DNA from 3 places in the Mucilaginibacter sp. OAE612 genome. Region 2 is predicted to be linked to each of the others. Evidence: riboswitches for the same ligand, from Rfam matches in the RefSeq annotation. Region 2 holds a riboswitch; each other region holds the start of a gene.

Region 1 (6,759 bases), 4.0 Mb from region 2:
TCTATAAGGGCGTTCTCGGTTTCGTCTTTGGTAAAGCCGCCACAAAGCAGGTGGGGCACGGTATCAACCTTATACCTGTTCATGATAGCCGCGCAGATGGCAATAGTGCCCGGGCGTTTGCGGTACGATAATTTTTCGAGCAGGCCACTTGGGTGCTGCTTGTAAATAAAGTCCTCGCGCAGGGTAGTAACATCAATAAACGGAGGTTTAAACTCCATCAGCGGATCAATAGCATTATAAATGCCCTGGATGCTCTGCCCCTTTAAAGGCGGGATCAGTTCAAAAGAAAAAAGTGTTTTGCCGTTGGCGTTTGCTATATGTTCAGGTATTTTCATTTGACCCCTAACCCCCTAAAGGGGGAATTTTTATTTAAGTTTTATAATTACAATTCAAGTTCCCCTCTCGAGAGGGGGCGCGGTGGATTTGTGTGTTGGCAGGGGTGTGTTATGCGGCGTTTATTATCGCTTTGTTAACACACCCTCCACCCCTCTCAAGAGGGGAACCGCACAAGCCCTCGCTTTGTCGTTTCTTTCCTTACTCCCCCTTTAGGGGGCAGGGGGGCTAATAATTAATATTCGGCCCTAGCCATCTTTCCACATCCTCCAATGGCATTTGTTTACGGATAGCATAATCCTCAACCTGATCCTTACTGATTTTACCCAAGCCGAAATATCTTGCCTGCGGATGTGCGAAGTAGAAACCGCTTACCGATGCGGCCGGCAGCATGGCCAGGCTTTCGGTTAGGTGCATGTTTGCGTTGTCTTCTGCTTTTAGTAATTCAAACAAGGTGGTTTTTTCGGTATGGTCCGGGCAGGCCGGATAACCCGGTGCCGGACGGATGCCCTGGTATTCTTCCTTAATAAGGTCGGCATTGCTTAGCTGTTCGCCTTTGGCATAGCCCCAGTATTCCTTACGTACCAACTCGTGCATTTTTTCGGCGAAGGCTTCGGCAAGGCGGTCGGCAAGGGCTTTGGCCATGATGCTGTTATAGTCGTCATGATCGGCCTCAAACTCAGCAACCAATTCATCACAACCTAAACCGGTTGTTACCGCAAAGCCGCCGAAATAATCGGGCACACCGCTTTCTTTTGGCGCGATAAAATCTGACAAGGCATAATACGGATCATTCTTCACCTTTTCGGCCTGCTGGCGTAAGGTATGGATGTGATTTAAAACTGTTGTGCGACTTTCATCGGTATATAATTCAATATCATCACCTACAGCGTTGGCAGGCCAGAAACCTATCACGCCTTTCGCAGTGAACAGTTTCTCGTCAACAATACGTTTCATCAATACCTGCGCATCGTTAAATAGTTTTTTGGCTTCAACGCCTACAAACTTATCATCAAAGATCTTCGGATAGCTGCCGCGAAGTTCCCAGGTATGGAAAAATGGCGTCCAGTCGATATAAGGCAGCAACTCTTCCAGCGGGAAATTCTCAAATACTTTGGTGCCTGTAAATGCGGGTTTCGGCGCCACATCGCCATCCAGGCTAATCTGGAATTTACCAGCACGGGCTTCTTCGATAGTTACAAAACGCTTGTCCGATTTTTTGTTGGCATGTGCCTCACGGGCTTTGGCATATTCATCCTTAATGCCCTGGATATAGGCATCCCGGTTGTCCTTGCTCATTAGATTGCTGCAAACGGTAACGCTGCGCGAAGCGTCCAAAACGTGAATGGCAGCCCCGGAGTATTGCGGCGCCACTTTTACGGCTGCGTGAATGCGCGACGTTGTAGCACCACCAATGATTAGCGGGATGGTAAATCCTTCGCGCTCCATTTCTTTGGCAAAATGCACCATTTCATCAAGCGATGGGGTGATCAATCCGCTTAAGCCAATGATATCAACGTTTTGCTTTTTAGCCTCTTCAATAATGCGTTGCGCGGGCACCATCACCCCAAGGTCAATCACCTCAAAGTTGTTACAAGCCAGCACCACGCCAACTATATTTTTGCCGATATCATGTACATCGCCTTTTACGGTGGCCATTAACACCTTGCCGGCGTTGGCGCGCTGATCAGCATTTACGTTGTTCTTTTTTTCTTCCTCAATAAAAGGCAGCAGGTAAGCCACCGCCTTTTTCATTACACGGGCTGATTTTACCACTTGTGGTAAAAACATCTTGCCGGCACCGAACAAGTCGCCTACGATGTTCATACCATCCATCAACGGACCTTCAATAACCTCAAGTGGTTTGCTGTAGGCCTGGCGGGCTTCCTCCACATCGTCGTCAAGGTATTCAACAATGCCTTTTACCAGCGAGTGGGAGAGGCGCTCCTGAACGGTGCCTTTGCGCCATTCTTCGTCGCGTACAACTTCTTTTCCTTTGCTTTTGATGGTGTCGGCAAATTCCACCAGGCGCTCGGTAGCATCCGGGCGGCGGTTAAGGAGTACATCTTCTACAAGTTCCAAAAGGTTTTTCGGAATCTCCTCGTAAACCTCCAGCATGCCGGCGTTTACAATCCCCATATCCATACCGGCTTTAATGGCATGGTACAGGAATGCCGAGTGCATGGCCTCGCGCACGGTATTATTACCCCTGAACGAGAACGAAATGTTACTTACACCGCCGCTCACTTTAGCGTGCGGCAGGTTTTGCTTGATCCAGCGGGTGGCCTCAATAAAATCTACCGCGTAGTTATTATGTTCTTCCAGGCCGGTAGCAACTGTTAGGATGTTCGGATCGAAAATGATATCCTGCGGCGGAAAACCTACTTCGTTCACCAGGATCTCATATGATCGTTTGCAGATCTCGATACGACGTTCCAATGAATCAGCCTGACCGGTTTCGTCAAAGGCCATTACTACGGTGGCAGCACCATAGCTTAAGATTTTCCGGGCCTGTTCCTTAAATTTTTCTTCGCCCTCTTTAAGGGAGATAGAGTTCACGATACCTTTTCCCTGTACGCATTTTAAACCAGCCTCAATCACCGTCCATTTGGATGAGTCGATCATAATAGGCAGTTTGGCTATATCCGGTTCAGAAGCAACCAGGTTCAGGAATTTTACCATCACAGCCTCCGAATCAATCATGCCCTCATCCATGTTAATATCGATAACCTGTGCGCCGCCTTCAACTTGCTGCAGGGCAACAGATAAAGCAGCCTCATAATCTTCGGCAAGGATCAATTTGGAAAACTTTGGTGAACCGGTGATATTGGTACGCTCACCCACATTAACAAAAATGCTTTCGGGTTTAATGGTGACCGCTTCCAGGCCGCTCAGGCGCATATCCGGCTCAATTTGAGGGATAGGGCGGGGCGGATATTTGGCAGCCTTATCGGCAATGCACTTAATATGCTCGGGTGTGGTACCGCAGCAGCCACCAACAATATTAACCAGGCCGGCTTTGATAAAATCATCAACCTGGTGAGCGGTTTCATGCGGAGTTTCGTCGTACTGGCCAAACTCGTTGGGTAAGCCGGCGTTTGGATAGGCCGAAATAAATACGCCTGCTTTTTCAGAAAGTTCGGCAAGGTGTGGGCGCATTTCCCGGGCACCCAAAGCGCAGTTTAGGCCTACCGATAGCAGGTTGGCATGGCTTATCGAGTTCCAGAAAGCTTCGACAGTTTGCCCGGAAAGGGTACGGCCTGAAGCATCGGTAATAGTACCTGAGATCATGATACCGCCCGAATCCCTGAAAGCAGGAAAATCCTTACCTGCAGCTTTACATTCCAGCTCATAACGTTTTATGGCGAAGAGGGCTGCTTTTGCATTCAGTGTATCAAAGATAGTTTCAACCAACAACAGGTGCGATCCTCCGTCAACCAAACCGCGTACCTGGTCATAATAGGCCTCGGCCAGGTCATCAAAGGTAACGGCGCGATATCCGGGGTCGTTAACGTCTGGCGATAAGGAAGCAGTACGGTTGGTTGGGCCGATGGCACCGGCAACAAAACGCGGCTTTGCAGGGTTGCGCCGGGTATATTCGTCGGCTACCTCGCGGGCAATGCGTGCACCTTCGTAGCTTAGTTCATAGGCCAGTTCTTCCAGGTGATAATCGGCAAGGGAAATTACCTGTGTGCTGAAAGTGTTAGTTTCAATGATATCCGCACCGGCATCAAGATATTCGGCATGGATGGCTTTGATAATATCAGGGCGCGTGATATTGAGCAGGTCGTTATTGCCCTGCAGGTCGCTATGATGATCGCGAAAACGCTCGCCACGAAAATCCTTCTCGGTAAGCTGGTACCTTTGAATCATGGTACCCATTGCTCCGTCAATCACCAGGATGCGTTTCTGTAATTCTTTTCTAATGTCCATTTTTTGAGATGTGAGATATGAGATTTGAGACGTGAGATTTTAGCGGAGAGAACCTTGCTAAAACATCATGTCTTTCACCTCATATATCTGATAAAAAGACATTAAACAGGCGATTGAAAGAGCCGAAGCTATCTCAAATCTCACGTCTAATATCTCAAATCTAAATACAGCTTATCTCGAAAAGTCGGGTGTTGTTATGACTTTCGCTTATCTGTCCGGGCGCGTAATTGCTGCCTGGTAGAATGTAGCACCTTGTGAAGCACAGGTTGCTAAGACATCGCAGGGTCTAATCCCTCCGTCTTTCTCCATAAGCAGTGCAAAGTTGCGCAATAAAGTTATCATTTGCAAGTGTATAACATACGCTAAATATCATGCCTAAGCCACATTGTTAAACAAAAAAAGCCGCCTTTTGCGGAGGCAGCTTTATGATTGAATTTCTTAATGAGATTATCTTCTTCTGCCGAATAAACGGAGGAGCATAAAAAACAGGTTGATCAGTGTGATGTACAATGTTAGCGCACCCATCAGGGCCAGCTTTTTCGAGCTTGCATCACCGTATTCAATACCTGCTCCAATGCGTTTTAACATTTGCATATAGTAGGCAGTTAAACCAGTAAATACAGCTATGCCTATGTAGCTGATGATGTAACTCATTTGTTCGCTGTGCATAAAGAAGTTAGCTAATGAAGCTACAAAGATCCCAATGAACAGGATGTACATGATTGAACCAAACTTTGTTAAATCCATCTGGGTAGTATAACCGGCAATGCCCATAATACCGAAAGTTACTGATGCGGTAATGAAAACACCCAATATTGATGCAGATGTGTAGATCAGAAATATCAAACTTAAGCTGATGCCAATAAGCGTTGCATAGGCTACGAAAAGCAGCACCAATACCGGATAAGAGATTCGGTTATAGCCAAATTGCATTACCAATGAAAACGCCAGTGGCGAAAACAGCGCAAAATAGCCAAAACCTGTAAGACCGCCTGTTGGTGCAACGATCAGACTGATCAGGCCCATATTCAAAAATAGATAAACTGTTATCGCTGATACGCCAAGTGCAACGAACATCCAGCTGAAAACGCCGGCCATAAACCTGCGTGAAGCAACTTCTGATTGATCCCTAACTTCGATTACATTATCGAAGTTGTATTTAGATTCTTTAAATTCCATTTTGTGTTAAAAATTATAGTACGAATATATAAATAAAAGGTGAATACAGCATGAAGAAGCAAGACTGCAAGAATCAAGAGTCAAGAAACAGGAAAGTTTTCCGAAATGTCTTGTCTCTTGATTCTTGCAGTCTTGATTTCTGTTCTTCCTGCTTCTTGACTCTGTACCCCTAATTCAATCTCCTCATCAACTGCTCTTCAACCTTTTTGAAAACCTGTATGGGTTTCAGGGTACGCCAGCCAAGGCTATCGAGTTCGCCGCCAAAATTGATGTAATAGTCGATATTGCTGTGTTTAAATTCGTCTATCACGTGTTCGCGGAAGTTGATGCCTGCTATCCAGCCGTCTTCCACGTCCTGGAACCACTCTTCGTAATAGCAATCATCGCTTGAATGAAAGTTGAGTACGTTTTCGCCGATCAGGATAAAATGGCTGATGCCATTATCTATCATCAGGTCGAGCAGCTCACGCTTCAGCAGCATAATGTCGTTGTTTATGGCGTCATTCCATTCACCTATCAGCTCAATAATAGTGTAGCCTTTATCATAATCGGCAAAAAGCACTTTTAAATAAAGGGTATTGGAGCCGAATGAGTCCCATTGCGGGTGCAGCAGGTAATTGTATACCTGCTTGTCAAATTCAAACTCGCTGTATTCTGTCGCGTAGAAAGGCGAAAACTCATCTTCTGATGCCACGTAATCGTCTCTCCAGCGGTAATATGGTTCAATATCGTGCATGTTTTTGATTTCAAATTGTCTGAACCCGAATTTTTTGAATTTGAGAATTTATCGAATACAAGCATCTTCAAATTTCCAAATCAACACATCTTCAAATTCAGTTTATTTTTTTAAATAATGATCAACAGCGCTTCGTACGCTGCCGTATTGTTTCAGTAACCCGGCTGCTTCTTCTTCGTTCAGCCCGGTTTCGTCCATTACCATGCGGGTGCCCCTGTTCACCAATTTGTGGTTGCTCAATTGCATATCAACCATCCTGTTCCCTTTTACGCGGCCAAGCTGGATCATTACGCTTGTGCTCAGCATATTTAAAACTAATTTTTGCGCCGTGCCTGCTTTCATGCGGGTTGACCCTGTTAAAAACTCAGGGCCTGTTACTACTTCAACCGGGTACTGTGCCACAGCCGCTACCGGACTGCCGCTGTTACAAACAATACAGCCGGTAACTAAATTATGCTCATTAGCTGTTTTTAAGCCGCCGATCACATACGGTGTAGTGCCCGAAGCGGCTATGCCAATAACCACGTCTTTATCATTAATGTCGAAAGCTTCCAGATCTTTCCAGGCCTGTACAGCAT
Region 2 (6,759 bases):
TGTCAACCACTTTTGAGCGCGGTGAGGATGGCGGTTTTCCGGCAGGTTATATTTACAGTCGCTCATCGAACCCCAATCGTCACGCACTGGAGCATGTGCTGGCAAAGTTAGAGGGAGGTGTTGAAGCAGCTTGCTTTTCATCAGGTAATGCGGCCGGGATGTCGGTATTTCAATCATTGGAGCCGGGCACCCATATAATTGCGCCGGATGATATGTATCATGGCTTACGTAATCAGCTTAAAACCCTTTTTGCCGGGATCCTTACCTTCGATTTTATTGATGTAAACGATACCGGGGTTTTACAACAGCACATCAAGCCCGAAACAGGTTTGATCTGGATTGAAACACCTTCAAACCCCCTGCTTAAAATAACCGATATTAAAAAGGTGGTTGCTATTGCCAAAGCAAAGGGCATTAAAGTTTTGTGCGATAATACATTTGCCACCCCTATGTGCCAGCGACCACTTGAGCTGGGCGCGGATATGGTTATGCACTCAGCCACCAAATATTTTGGCGGACATAGCGACCTGATGGGCGGCGTGTTGATCACGGCCGAAAAGAATGATTGGTGGACAAAAATCCGCCAGGTGCAGGAAATGGGTGGCGCAATCCCCTCGCCTATGGATTGTTATTACCTGGTACGCAGTATTAAAACTTTACCATACCGTGTAAAAGGCCACGTACAAAACGCACAGTTATTAGCCGAATACCTTGAACAGCATCCCAATGTTGAACAGGTAATGTACCCCGGTTTGCCCTCGCACCCGCAGCATGAGATAGCTAAAGATCAGATGCTGGCTTTTGGTGGCATGTTATCTTTTACTATTAAGGGCGATGAGAACGACACGCATAACATCATCAATAAGCTGAAACTATTTATCAAAGCTACCAGCCTTGGTGGTGTTGAAAGCCTAATAGAACACCGCGCTACTGTTGAAGGGCCGGATACCAAAACACCACGAAACCTGCTAAGGGTTTCGGTTGGGCTGGAACATATTGATGATTTGATTGCCGATATGAAGCAGGCTTTGGCTTAGGCCTTTTAAGGTAAAAGGATAAAGGTTAAAGGCGAAAGGTAGCTGCATTTGTCTAAGCTTAAAATTGTTCTCGAATGAACCTTTTGCCTTTGGCCTTTTACCTTAACCTTAAAAAGAAATAAAATTTGGTATATTACCTCACAATCCCTTATATTCGCAACATTATTTGGTAGTGATACCAACGTCGATCAATCCTCCGCACATAGTTCGGGTTTTGATTTATAAAGAAGCGGCGAGAGATCAGGCTCAATGACCCGCTGGCAACCCTTCAATGTTGAAGAAGGTGCCAATTCCTGTCCCGGCAAATAACACCGGGGAATATAAATTTATAACCATGAAAAGTTTAATTAAATTTACGCAACGCAACACTTTTTACACCTTAAACGGTAACGTACAACATATTGGCTCCCCTATTGGCTGTATTTGTATGTGTTGCTGCTGTTGATGCTTAGCACGCTCCTATTTTTCATTTTCTGAAAAGCGTGTTGTTAAACCGGTTGTTTTTAAACCGGCTTTCCAAATTCATCTAAACATTCAAAAATCTAAATTAAACACATTAAAAAATTACAACTATGTCTGCCTTAAAATTCGAAACCTTACAATTACATGCCGGTCAGGAAGTTGATCCAACAACAGGTTCACGCGCTGTGCCCATTTATCAAACTACTTCATACGTATTCAACAGTGCCGAACATGGTGCAAACCTGTTTGCGCTGAAAGAGTTTGGTAATATCTATACCCGCATCATGAACCCTACTACCGATGTGTTTGAAAAACGCATCGCGGCGTTAGAGGGCGGTGTGGCAGCGCTGGCGACAGCTTCTGGCCAGGCATCTCAATTCCTTGCCCTTAATAATATTTTACAGGTTGGCGATAACTTTGTTACCTCACCTTTCCTATATGGCGGTACTTATAACCAGTTTAAAGTAGCGTTTAAACGCCTGGGCATCGATGTGCGTTTTGCCAAAGATGATACTGCGGTCAATATCGAGGCGCTTATTGATGATAAAACAAAGGCCATTTTCCTGGAAACCATTGGTAACCCGGGCTTTACTATTGCCGATTTTGAAAAGGTGAGCGAAGTTGCCAAAAGGCATGACCTGCCGCTAATTGTTGATAATACTTTCGGTGCGGGTGGTTACCTCTTCCGTCCCATTGAACATGGCGCTAATGTGGTTGTTGAGTCAACCACCAAATGGATTGGCGGGCATGGTACCAGTATTGGCGGCGTCATTATTGATGCAGGCAATTACAATTGGGGTAACGGTAAGTTTCCGCAATTCACTGAACCATCTGAGGGGTACCACGGGTTGATATTTAACGATGTATTTGGCATTGGCGGTCCGTTTGGCAATATCCAGTTTATTATTCGTGCCCGTGTGGAAGGCTTGAGAGATTTCGGCCCGTCGCAGGCTCCATTTAATTCATGGCTGAACATTCAGGGACTGGAAACACTTTCGTTACGCGTGCAACGTCATGTTGATAATGCCCTGCAACTGGCTAAATGGCTGGAGCAGCATTCGCAGGTGGCAAGCGTAAATTACCCGGGACTGGAATCATCGCCATATCATGAGCTGGCTAAAAAATATTTAAAGAATGGTTTCGGTGGCGTATTGTCATTCGAGATTAAGGGGAGTAAAGAGCAGGCCAGCCGATTGATCAACAACCTGAAACTGGTTAGCCATTTGGCCAATGTTGGCGACGCAAAAACACTCATCATTCAGCCATCGGCAACTACGCATCAGCAATTGTCTGATGAAGAGCAATTGGCTGCCGGTGTTACGCCAGCTTCATTGCGCGTGGCTGTTGGTATTGAGCATATTGACGATATTAAAGCTGATTTTGAGCAGGCTTTTGCAAAAATTAAGCAAGGTGAGGGTGAGTTAGTTTAATAATGTATAGTTTTTTTAAGTGATATAGTAAACGTTATTGCAGGTTGCAGCCGGAAATACCGGTTGCACCTGAAATAACAAAACAACAGAATGAACGCAGAGATATTTAAATACACTGATACTTTTGAATTTGAATCGGGCCGTACAATTGAAGGTTTAGAAATAGGTTTTCACACTTATGGCCGGTTAAATAAGGAAAAAAATAACATTGTTTGGGTTTGCCATGCGCTTACTGCCAACAGCGATGTATTTGACTGGTGGAAAGGGCTTATTGGCGAGGGGTATTTTTTTAACCCGGAAGAGCATTTTATAGTTTGCGCCAATATTTTGGGTTCTCCTTACGGCACTACAAGTCCGTTGAGCATTAACCCGGTTACCGGCCAGCCATATTATCTTTCATATCCCCAGTTTACTACAAGGGATATGGTTAAAGCGCACCAGTTGCTTGCCCAGCATTTAAACATTAATAATATCAGTGTATTAATTGGAGGTTCATTAGGCGGCCAGCAGGCTATGGAATGGGCTATTATTGAACCGGAGCGCATCAAAAATCTTATTCTGATAGCAACTAATGCCAAGCATTCACCATGGGGCATTGCCTTTAACGAGTCGCAACGTTTGGCTATCACTACCGACCGCACCTTTTACAGCAATACGCCCGAAGGCGGTCAGAAAGGCTTAAAAGCTGCGCGCAGTATCGCGCTTTTAAGTTATCGTACTTATAAAACTTACGGCATTACCCAGCAGGAAGAAGCCGACGATGTGCAGGACAATTTCCGCTCTTCATCGTACCAAAATTACCAGGGGCAAAAGCTGGTGAACCGCTTTAACGCCTATAGTTATTGGTACCTGACCAAAGTGATGGACTCACACAATGTGGGCCGGGGCCGTCACGGTGTAGATAAAGCGTTGAGCCTCATCAAGGCAAAAACATTAGTTATCGGCATCTCGTCGGATGTTTTGTTCCCTGTTGAAGAACAGCAATACTTGTTCAGGCATATCCCTAAGGCCGCCTTTGCCAAACTGGATTCGTTTTATGGGCACGATGGATTTTTAATTGAAACAGAAGCATTAACAAAAATATTCACATCATTTTTTAAAACCGATGTGAAAGGAAAAATTATAGAACTGCAACGTACAGCGTAATGAGTAAAAAGTTAAATATCGGCCTCTTCGGATTTGGAGTTGTTGGCCAGGGGTTATATGATATCGTTAAAACAAAGCATTTAAATATCGAGATAGTAAAATTTGCTATTAAAGACCCTAATAAAAAGCGTTCCCTGCCGGCCCACCTGTTCACCACTGATAAGGAAGAACTGCTTAATAACCCCGAGATCAACACCATTGTTGAACTGATCAATGATACCGAAGCTGCTTTTGAAATTGTTTCAAGAGCATTAAAATCTGGCAAGAACGTGGTATCTGCCAGTAAGAAAATGATCGCCCTGCATTTGGACGAACTGATCGAGATCCAGCATCAATACGGTACATCATTATTATATGAAGGCGCGGTTTGCGGTAGTATCCCTATTATCCGCAATCTGGAAGAATATTATGATAATGAACTACTGCATTCTATCAGCGGTATTTTCAATGGCTCATCAAACTATATCCTTTCAAAAGGTTTTATTGAAGGGCTCGATTACGACAGTGCATTAAAACAAGCCCAGGACCTGGGTTTTGCAGAAACCGACCCAACAAGTGATGTTGGTGGTTTTGATGCAAAATACAAACTGGTTATTGCTGCTGCACACGCATATGGCGTAGTTGTACAGCCCGATGAAGTATTTAACCTCGGCATTCAGAACCTTGCAGCCGCAGATTTGCAATATGCCCGCGAAAAGAACCTCAAAATTAAACTGGTACCTGTAGCTAAAGAGCTTGACGACCGTAACGTTGCCCTGTTTGTACTGCCTAAATTTGTAAACGACAAAGAGTTTTTATACAACGTTGAGTACGAATATAATGGCGTAACCGTACAGGCCGCCTTTGCCGATCAGCAATTCTTTTTTGGCAAAGGTGCAGGTGGGCATCCTACCGGCTCGGCTGTACTTTCGGATATAGCGGCATTACGTTATAACTACCAATACGAATACAAAAAAGCTAAAGAGAAAACAGACCTTAATTTTACCAATAACATTGAATTAACCATTTACCTGCGTTATGACGATGAGGAACTGGTTGAAGCACTGAATTTTGAACACATCAATGAGCGTTACTATTCAGGTAATTATAAATTTGTGATAGGAAAAATCAATTTGCAAAATCTGATCGCTAATCAACATCGTATATCTGAGAGTAAGGCTTTCGTAGCCTTTGCCGATCAGCTTACGGGGGTCAGCTTAGCATCGGTAACTAAACAAACAGCTGAAGTTTTTTAATAGATTCTCCGGTTGTTAATAAAAAAAGGCTTCTCAAATTGGGAAGCCTTTTTACATTTAATTAATTTTCTACAGCTTATTTAGCCGGTTCCGTAGCTTCTTTGGCCGAGTTCAGGAACACGAACTGGTTATCAAACATATCTATTTTAATAACGCTGTCTTTATCAACTGTACCCGCCAGGATCTGTTTACTCAACTCGTTCAGTATCTTTTTCTGGATAACGCGTTTTAACGGACGTGCACCAAATTGAGGATCATAACCTAACTGGGCCAACCAATCTAAGGCTTCATCGGATGCTTCGATAGTTACACCCATTTCAGCAAGCGTTTGCTGTACCTGTTTAAACTGCAGCTTAACGATATCATGAATTTCATCGCGATTAAGCGGAGTAAACATGATGATCTCATCTATCCTGTTTAAAAACTCCGGACGGATAGTTGCCCTTAACAAATTGAACAGCTCGTTTTTGGTTTTTGCCACCAGTTCATTGCGGTTTTCGTCCTCCAGGTTTTGGAAGTTTTCCTGGATGATGTTTGAACCAATGTTGGAGGTCATGATGATGATAGTATTCTTAAAATTCACCACACGGCCTTTATTATCAGTTAAGCGGCCATCATCCAGCACCTGCAGCAGGATGTTAAATACATCGGGATGGGCTTTTTCAATTTCATCCAGTAAAACCACACTATAAGGCTTGCGACGAACGGCCTCCGTTAACTGTCCGCCTTCATCATACCCAACATAGCCCGGAGGCGCTCCTATCAGTCTTGAAACAGCATGGCGTTCCTGGTATTCACTCATATCTATCCTCACAAGTGCACCTTCGTCATTAAACAGGTATTCGGCCAGGGCTTTTGCCAGTTCGGTTTTACCCACACCGGTTGTACCTAAAAATATGAACGAACCTATTGGCCTGCGCTTATCCTGCAAACCTGCACGGCTGCGGCGGATAGCATCACTTATTGCCTCAATAGCTTCTTCCTGCCCGGCTACACGTTTGTGCAGTTCATCTTCAAGATTAAGCAGTTTTTCACGTTCGCTTTGGATCATCTTGCTTACCGGGATGCCTGTCCAGCGGCTTACTACACCGGCAATATCATCGGCGGTAACCTCTTCCTTCAGCATGCGGCTGTCGCTTTGATTTTCAAGCAGGGCAGCTTTCAGCTTTTCAACTTCGGCCTGGGCTTCAACTATAGTACCGTAGCGTAATTCGGCTACCTTACCATAATCGCCCGCACGTTCAGCCTGTTCGGCTTCCAGTTTATAGTTTTCAATCAGCTCAACCTTAGTATTAATACCGTCAACAAGGTCTTTTTCGCCTTTCCATTTGGCACGTAATGAATCACGCTGTTGTGACAGATTGGCTATTTCCTCACTTAGTTCGGCAACCTTACGATCGTCTTTTTCACGTTTGATAGCTTCGCGCTCAATTTCAAGCTGCATGATGC
Region 3 (6,759 bases), 2.2 Mb from region 2:
GAACGCAGTACCAGCGCAACGCCTTTGTAATTGGTATTACCCTGGGCATCGGCAATTTTAATGATCTGGTTAAGGTTTACAATGCTTTTTGAATAGCCCGTGCTCCACAGCTCCTCAAATGCACTGCTGGCATAAATATACCTGTCGGGATCGGTATATTGAATCTTAGACCAATATTGTACAAAAAGCAAGCTGGCATCCATGTTATTAGCTACGCCCCAATAGGTATCTGAGGTTGCTTTGGTGGCTGCCGTCAACAGGTAGTCGGGTTGTGCTGTTTGTGAGCCGTTAGGGTTTTTGTTGATCTTTAACAGATCCTTTTTGCACGATGTTACCGATAATAAAACCGCGGCGGATAATATGCTGATATATTTAAGTTTCATGATGCTTTAAAATTTAAGGTTTACGTTAAAACCGATGTTGCGTACAGTAGGCAGGGTAAGATCTTCGAGGCCCTGACCATTGCCTGCATTAAAGGCTGTTTCCGGATCAATGTTCGGCGCGTTTTTGTGGATGATCCACAGGTTACGGCCAACTACCGAAAATGTAGCTCCCTGGAAGCCTATTTTATTCACCAATTTAGCAGGTAAAGAATAACCCAGTTTTACTTCGCGAAGCTTAATGTATGAGGCATTGTAAACAAAGGCTTCATCAATATTAGTAAAGCCTTTATAGTATGATTGCGCAGGGATAATAGTAGTGTTTGGCGAGCCATCAGCCTTTACACCTTTAAATATCATACCATCATTATATACCGTCACCCCGGCAGGAGCAGCGCCGGTTACCTGCACCGCTGGATTTGTTGTTTTATTATCCGGATAGTAATAGCTTAAACCACCATTAGCAGCACCGCGGCCTGGTAAGGTAGAGGCCAATACGCCGGTATAGGTACCAGTACGGTTGGTGTTTGAGTAAATGGATCCGCCGAAACGTGCATCAACCAAAAAGCTCAGGTTAATGCCTTTGTAGGTAAAGCTATTATTGATGCTTCCCAGCCAATTTGGGGTGAACTTACCCAGGTAACGTTTGGTGGTATTAAATACAGGTGTACCGTTGGCATCAATAACGATCTGGCCTGAAGCATTACGCGTATAAGCAGTACCGTACAACGCACCATAAGGCTGACCAAGAGCCGCTACAACCTGCACGGTACGATCCGTTCCAAGTACTACACTTTGCAATCGGCCATCAGCATCAAGCGAAGCTACTTTACTGCGATTTAATGAATAATTGGTGGTAATATCCCAGGTAAAGCTCTTTGATTTAATTGGCGTAAGGCCTAACTGAACCTCAATGCCTTTGTTATTAAGACGGCCACCGTTTATTACTTTTTGGCTGAAACCGGTTGATGAACTTACCTGTACAGTAAGGATTTGGTTAGTGCTATTGGTATTATAACCACTTACATCTAAATGTACGCGATCATGGAAAAAGCCTAATTCGAAACCAGCCTCTGCCGATGTAGTGGTTTCAGGCTTAAGATGATCATTCAGATCAATAGTAGATATACTTTGTTGCGGATTTGAGCCAAAGAGGTTTGAAGATGTATAAACGTTAATTAATTGAAATGGATCTGTCGCCTTACCTACTTTTGACCACCCACCTCTTAATTTAGCATAACTAAGCACATCGCTTTTAATACCTAATGCTTCAGATAATGTTAAACTGCCGTTTACGGAAGGATAGAAATATGACAAGGCATCTGCCGGTAAACTTGACGACCAATCATTACGGGTTGTGAAGTTGATGAACGCGTAATTTCTGAAACCAAGCTGTGCCGAACCAAAATAGCTATAGGTTTTAAGTTTCCCGTAGTAATTTGTAGAGACCAATGGATCACGGGAGTTGCTCAGCGTGTACAAGCCAGCAACTGCAAGTTTCGGAGCCAACTGATCATTATTTTCGGTTGTCCTCACAGCTATGTTACCACCACCAAATACATCAAGCGAGAAATCATTGTTCAGCTTTTTGGTGTATTGTAATCTGGCTTCGGTATTGTTTTCATTTACACTGTAGGCATCCTCTTCGTACGAGCCGAAGGGTGTTCCGTTAGTGCCGTAGGCTACTTTGATCTTACGGCGGTCGTTATAATAATCAGTTCCTGTACGGAAGTTTGCTGATAAGCCATCGATGATCTTATAGTTTAATTCAATACTACCTATTAAGTGATTTTTATGCTGACCAACCGTGTTTTCATAGGCCAGCCAGTAAGGGTTGCTATAGTAACTGTTATTCCAGTTAAAGGTATTACCATTGGCATCCTTGTAATTTTTAAGTCTGTTGATATCAACCTGGCGGCCAAACCAGGTAAACTGCAGCATGGTGCTGGTTGCACGTTTTCCATATGCACCAGGCAGGTTATCAGCATCATCTTTACTGTAATCAACAATTGTATTAACGGTTAATTTATTGTTGATACGATAGCTTGAGTTTAAAGCAAACGAGTTACGCCCTTGTGAAGTATTAGGTACAATACCGGTTTGGTGCAGGTTGTTGTATGATAACCTGAAATCACTTTTATCGCTGCTGCTCGCAATAGCAATGCCATTATTGAGTGTTACACCGGTTTTAAAAAAATCTTTTACGTTGTCGGGGTGTGCCACGAAAGGTACGGCCTGCCCATTTGAATAAAACTGTGGAATCAGTGAACCATCCAACGCAGGTCCCCAGCTTTCGTCAACACCATCGTTAACGCCGCCGCCTTTACCATCTACATAGCTAAATTTCCCATTTGAGCCTTGACCATATTGATTTTGATATTCGGGCAATACCTGTACGTTTGAAAAGCTGGTATTGGAGTTTATAGTAACACCTAATCCTTTTGCCCCTTTGCCTGTTTTAGTGCGGATGAGGATAACACCCGCGGCTGCACGTGAACCATAAAGCGCTGCTGCATTCGGGCCCTTTAATACACTTACAGATTCAATATCTTCAGAATTTAAATCCGAAATAGCATTAGCAAAATCCCTTGAGCCGTTATTCCCTAAAAACTGGCTGTTATCAACTATAACACCATCAACCACAAATAAGGGTTGGTTATTGCCCGAGATAGAAGTTTCGCCACGGATAACGATACGGGATGAACCCATATCGCCCTGGCTGTTGGTAACCTGCACACCGGCAATTTTACCCGCCAGAGCGTTTACAAAGTTGGTTTCTTTGGCTTCAGAGATATCTTTCGATTTAAGCCCTTGCACCGCATAACCCAGCGATTTTTTATCCTTTGAGATATTGAGGGCCGTTATCACTACCTCATTCAGAGAATTTGGTGCTTCAACCAAAACCACGTTTAAGGTAGTTATTCCTTGCGTAATCGGGATCTCCTGGGTTGTAAAGCCAATGTAGCTAACCCTAAGCACATCATTAACATTGGCGTTGATGATAAACTTACCATCAACATTGGTTTGTGCGCCCGTGGTTTTACCTTTAACAGATACGCTGACACCCGCGCAACGGCAACCCATCGGATTTGGCGGTTACCTCCCCGCTTATTTTAACGGATTGCCCCGCAACCGTCTGGACGAGAATAAAAGGCAATATAATTGCCAGTAATAGCTTGTAAATTTTTAACATGATAATTAATAATTGAGATTAATTTTTGATGCCTTTACCGGTACAAAAGACATGGCTATCGCCTTAGCGGGCATAATTTGCCCGGCTCATAAGCCTATCGTAACTGTAAAGAATTGATTAGGGGATGGTAATTATTAAGCTAAGACAAACTGCAGCAAGCCCGCATTTAAACACCATGCATGCTGTAAATGATTAACAGCAACAATGCATGCTTTGCATATTGAGACAGAAGGATTTGCAGATTGACTGGCTTTCCGAAACTAAAGTTTTCTTGTGTAAAAAAGTAGATTCTGTTTTCATAAAACGGGTATTAAATAAGTACTGATAGATTCTTTTTAATTGATGGACGCTGTTTTGTTGTTTACCAAAGCGTCCACAGCTTTTAACATGGACGCAAATTCCTGTTTATCGTACAAGCGGGTGAGGTAAACAATTTTCCCATCCCGATCGATAACCACATTGCGGGTAACACCGCTCTTTTTGCTGGCAAACCGGCCAAAAATCTCAGCACCAGGATCGAGTGCCAACGGATAGCTTATATTCATGACCTGGTGAAAACTTTTTACTTTGTTGAGCGGTTCATCGCGGTCAACGCCTATTAACACAAGGCCTTTATCTTTATAAGCCTGCCAGATCTCTTTTTCCAAATGCGGCATTTCTTCTCTGTATACGCTGCACCAGCTTGCGGTAAACTGCAGTATAACCACCTTACCATGCAACTTCGTTAAAGAAGTTTTTATACCATTGGTCAATACGAGCTCAAAATCGGCAGGAGCAAGATCACCGGTTTTTATGATATAACCGCGGTCGTCAGCTGTCGGATCAATTGCCTTGGTGATCTGCGCAACAGCCGGCAATGTTGTTATGAAAAGCAAACAGGTAAAAAGTAATTGTTTAATGTTCATTGCTATACAGGTTAAACCGTAATATCATCCCGGTGATATTTTCAATATTTTAATTAGCAAGAAAAATGAAGAGGGAAAAGAAGTATACAACACCTTGCACTATACAAGGCCATAGCGTATTACATTATCTTTTCTACCCTATTTTGGGCAGACAGGAATTAGCACCTTTATAACAGTGGGCTTACAGGTTGCTAAGACATCACAGGGCCTTTCCCTCAGTCTTTCTTGATAATTAAAATATTCAAAGAACCGATTTGACGATGCAAATATATATAAATTCTACTAAAACCATAGATTTTATATAATTATTGCAATAAAATGAATTAACACTTTAAAATTCTGCAGGCTTATTTACAGAATTTGTTTACTGATTGGATTAGCTGAAACTTTTTGAAGATAAATTCCATAACAACAAAAAGTCCCTAACGTTCGCTGCCGGGACTTTAACCTAAACTTATTTTGCAGATTATTAAACTACCTTATAATAAGGTAAAACAAGGCAATTAGGTTTTTAATTATTTAGCACTTTTATTCGCCTGTTAACTGGCAGTCCCATTAAAAAGGGCTGCAAAGCTATTTTCGGCTGTTATTTTTTCGATCAAATTTTCCAGTGACCGGTAGATGTTCATATTCAAAAATGGGCCTGCGCTAATCCTTTTAATGCCTGCATTTTGCAACGCTTTAAAATCCGGAAGGCCAGGCATACACATTACGCTAACCGGGAGGCGCGATAAGGCCGTTATTTTTTCAATATCTGCTATTTGGGTAATGCACGGAAAAAACAAACCATGCACACCTGCACCCTGGTAAAGTTTAGCACGGGTCAAAGCGTCTTCCAGTGCGTTAGGTAAACCAAGCAGAAAGGAATCGGTCCTTACATTTATAAATACCTCTACCCCTGTGGCGGTTAACAATGCAGTTATCTGTTTAAGTTTTGTGGCAAAGCCTTCGGCACCAACAATACTTCGCTGGCCATTCACCACTATCGAATCCTCTATATTGATACCCACAACACCAATATTATATAGTTTTGTGATGTTACTGCAGATAGCCTCCGGTGTTTCACCATAACCACCTTCAAGGTCGACTGTTAGCATGGCTGATGTTGTTGCAGCTATGCGTTTAACAACAAAAAGGTAATCCTCAAAACTCATCTCTTCGCCATCTGCAAAGCCTAATGAGCTGGCAACAGCCGCGCTTGATGTGCCGATTGCTTTAAAATTTAATTTATCATAAACCTGGGCGCTTTGTGCATTCCATACATTGCCAATTTGCAAAGGTTCGGTTTGATGATGCAGGGCTAAAAATTCATTGAATCTATTTTTCATGTTCTTGTTTTTATTTTATGCTCAAAATTAGGCTGGGCGCTTTTCTAAAAATTGTATAAAACGGAAGAGATTAGTGAAAGGTGAAAGGTGAAAGGTGAAAGGTGAAAGGTGAAAGGTGAAAGGTGAAAGGTGAAAGGTGAAAGGTGAAAGGTGAAAGGTGAAAGGTGAAAGGTGAAAGGTGAAACAAAAAATGGCCGGATAAATCCGGTCATTTTTTGTTTCAGATAGAGAAAATCAGGCTACGAGATTAGCCTCAGCTCCGAATGCATGATCGATGACAATTTTCCAGCTGCCGTCGGGTTGTTGTTTCATTAACTCTATCCCTTTTGCGGCAATCTGTGTTTTGCCATTGTCGGTGACGCTCCACTCCGACCGGCCTACCGCTACATCGCCCGATTGCAGACAGTAAACGGTTTTGATTTCCATTACTCCCGGAACCGCACAGATGCTTTTAACGGCCTCTTCAAATTGAGCCTTGCCTGATACTTCTTTTCCCGGCTCGGGAAAAATAATACCGTTGGCATCATACACATTCATAACTACATTTACATCTTTGGTGTTAAAAGCGGCTGCAAGTACCGCGTGCACCTCCTGTGGTGTTTTTGCTGATTTCATTTTGTTGTTTTTTTTATATCAGCAAAACTATGTGGCTCGAATAGCCCAAAATTGTATAAAACGGAAGAGTATTAACTGCCCGCTAACGCCTGGTTTATAGGCGACGCCTGAGCAGCAAATGAGTTAGGTGTAAAACCTGTAAAAAGCTTAAATTCCTTTATAAAATGTGCCTGGTCAAAATAACCGGCGCTGTAGGCTACATTCGTTAGCTTTTCTTCATTAGCGCTAACCAGGTTAAGGCTATGCTGAAAGCGGTTTATTTTGTAAAATAATTTTGGCGGTAAACCTGTATACTGCGAAAAAAGGGTATTAAGGTGCCGTGAGGAAATGTTATAACG

What was found. Region 2 has a riboswitch for S-adenosylmethionine ahead of ABID99_RS10355 (O-acetylhomoserine aminocarboxypropyltransferase/cysteine synthase family protein). Riboswitches for the same ligand answer to the same signal wherever they lie in the genome.
Region 1: linked by a shared signal. The riboswitch ahead of metH (methionine synthase) and the one ahead of ABID99_RS10355 (O-acetylhomoserine aminocarboxypropyltransferase/cysteine synthase family protein) in region 2 are both predicted to bind S-adenosylmethionine.
Region 3: linked by a shared signal. The riboswitch ahead of ABID99_RS19330 (TlpA disulfide reductase family protein) and the one ahead of ABID99_RS10355 (O-acetylhomoserine aminocarboxypropyltransferase/cysteine synthase family protein) in region 2 are both predicted to bind S-adenosylmethionine.

Annotation. Positions count from the first base shown of each region.
Region 1 covers NZ_JBGMUW010000001.1:6,491,849-6,498,607, forward strand. Annotated here, with positions in the region: gene ABID99_RS27280 (methylenetetrahydrofolate reductase) at 1-335, opposite strand, end outside; gene metH (methionine synthase) at 562-4,266, opposite strand; SAM riboswitch class I at 4,471-4,580, opposite strand; gene ABID99_RS27290 (Bax inhibitor-1/YccA family protein) at 4,714-5,445, opposite strand; gene ABID99_RS27295 (hypothetical protein) at 5,615-6,181, opposite strand; gene murQ (N-acetylmuramic acid 6-phosphate etherase) at 6,284-6,759, opposite strand, start outside.
Region 2 covers NZ_JBGMUW010000001.1:2,484,564-2,491,322, reverse strand. Annotated here, with positions in the region: gene ABID99_RS10360 (PLP-dependent aspartate aminotransferase family protein) at 1-1,037, shown strand, start outside; SAM riboswitch class I at 1,254-1,364, shown strand; gene ABID99_RS10355 (O-acetylhomoserine aminocarboxypropyltransferase/cysteine synthase family protein) at 1,610-2,929, shown strand; gene metX (homoserine O-acetyltransferase) at 3,020-4,075, shown strand; gene ABID99_RS10345 (homoserine dehydrogenase) at 4,075-5,310, shown strand; gene clpB (ATP-dependent chaperone ClpB) at 5,387-6,759, opposite strand, start outside.
Region 3 covers NZ_JBGMUW010000001.1:4,663,100-4,669,858, forward strand. Annotated here, with positions in the region: gene ABID99_RS19320 (SusD/RagB family nutrient-binding outer membrane lipoprotein) at 1-383, opposite strand, end outside; gene ABID99_RS19325 (SusC/RagA family TonB-linked outer membrane protein) at 390-3,464, opposite strand; gene ABID99_RS19330 (TlpA disulfide reductase family protein) at 3,909-4,478, opposite strand; SAM riboswitch class I at 4,600-4,713, opposite strand; gene ABID99_RS19335 (isocitrate lyase/phosphoenolpyruvate mutase family protein) at 5,018-5,806, opposite strand; gene ABID99_RS19340 (nuclear transport factor 2 family protein) at 6,041-6,421, opposite strand; gene ABID99_RS19345 (DUF6597 domain-containing transcriptional factor) at 6,493-6,759, opposite strand, start outside.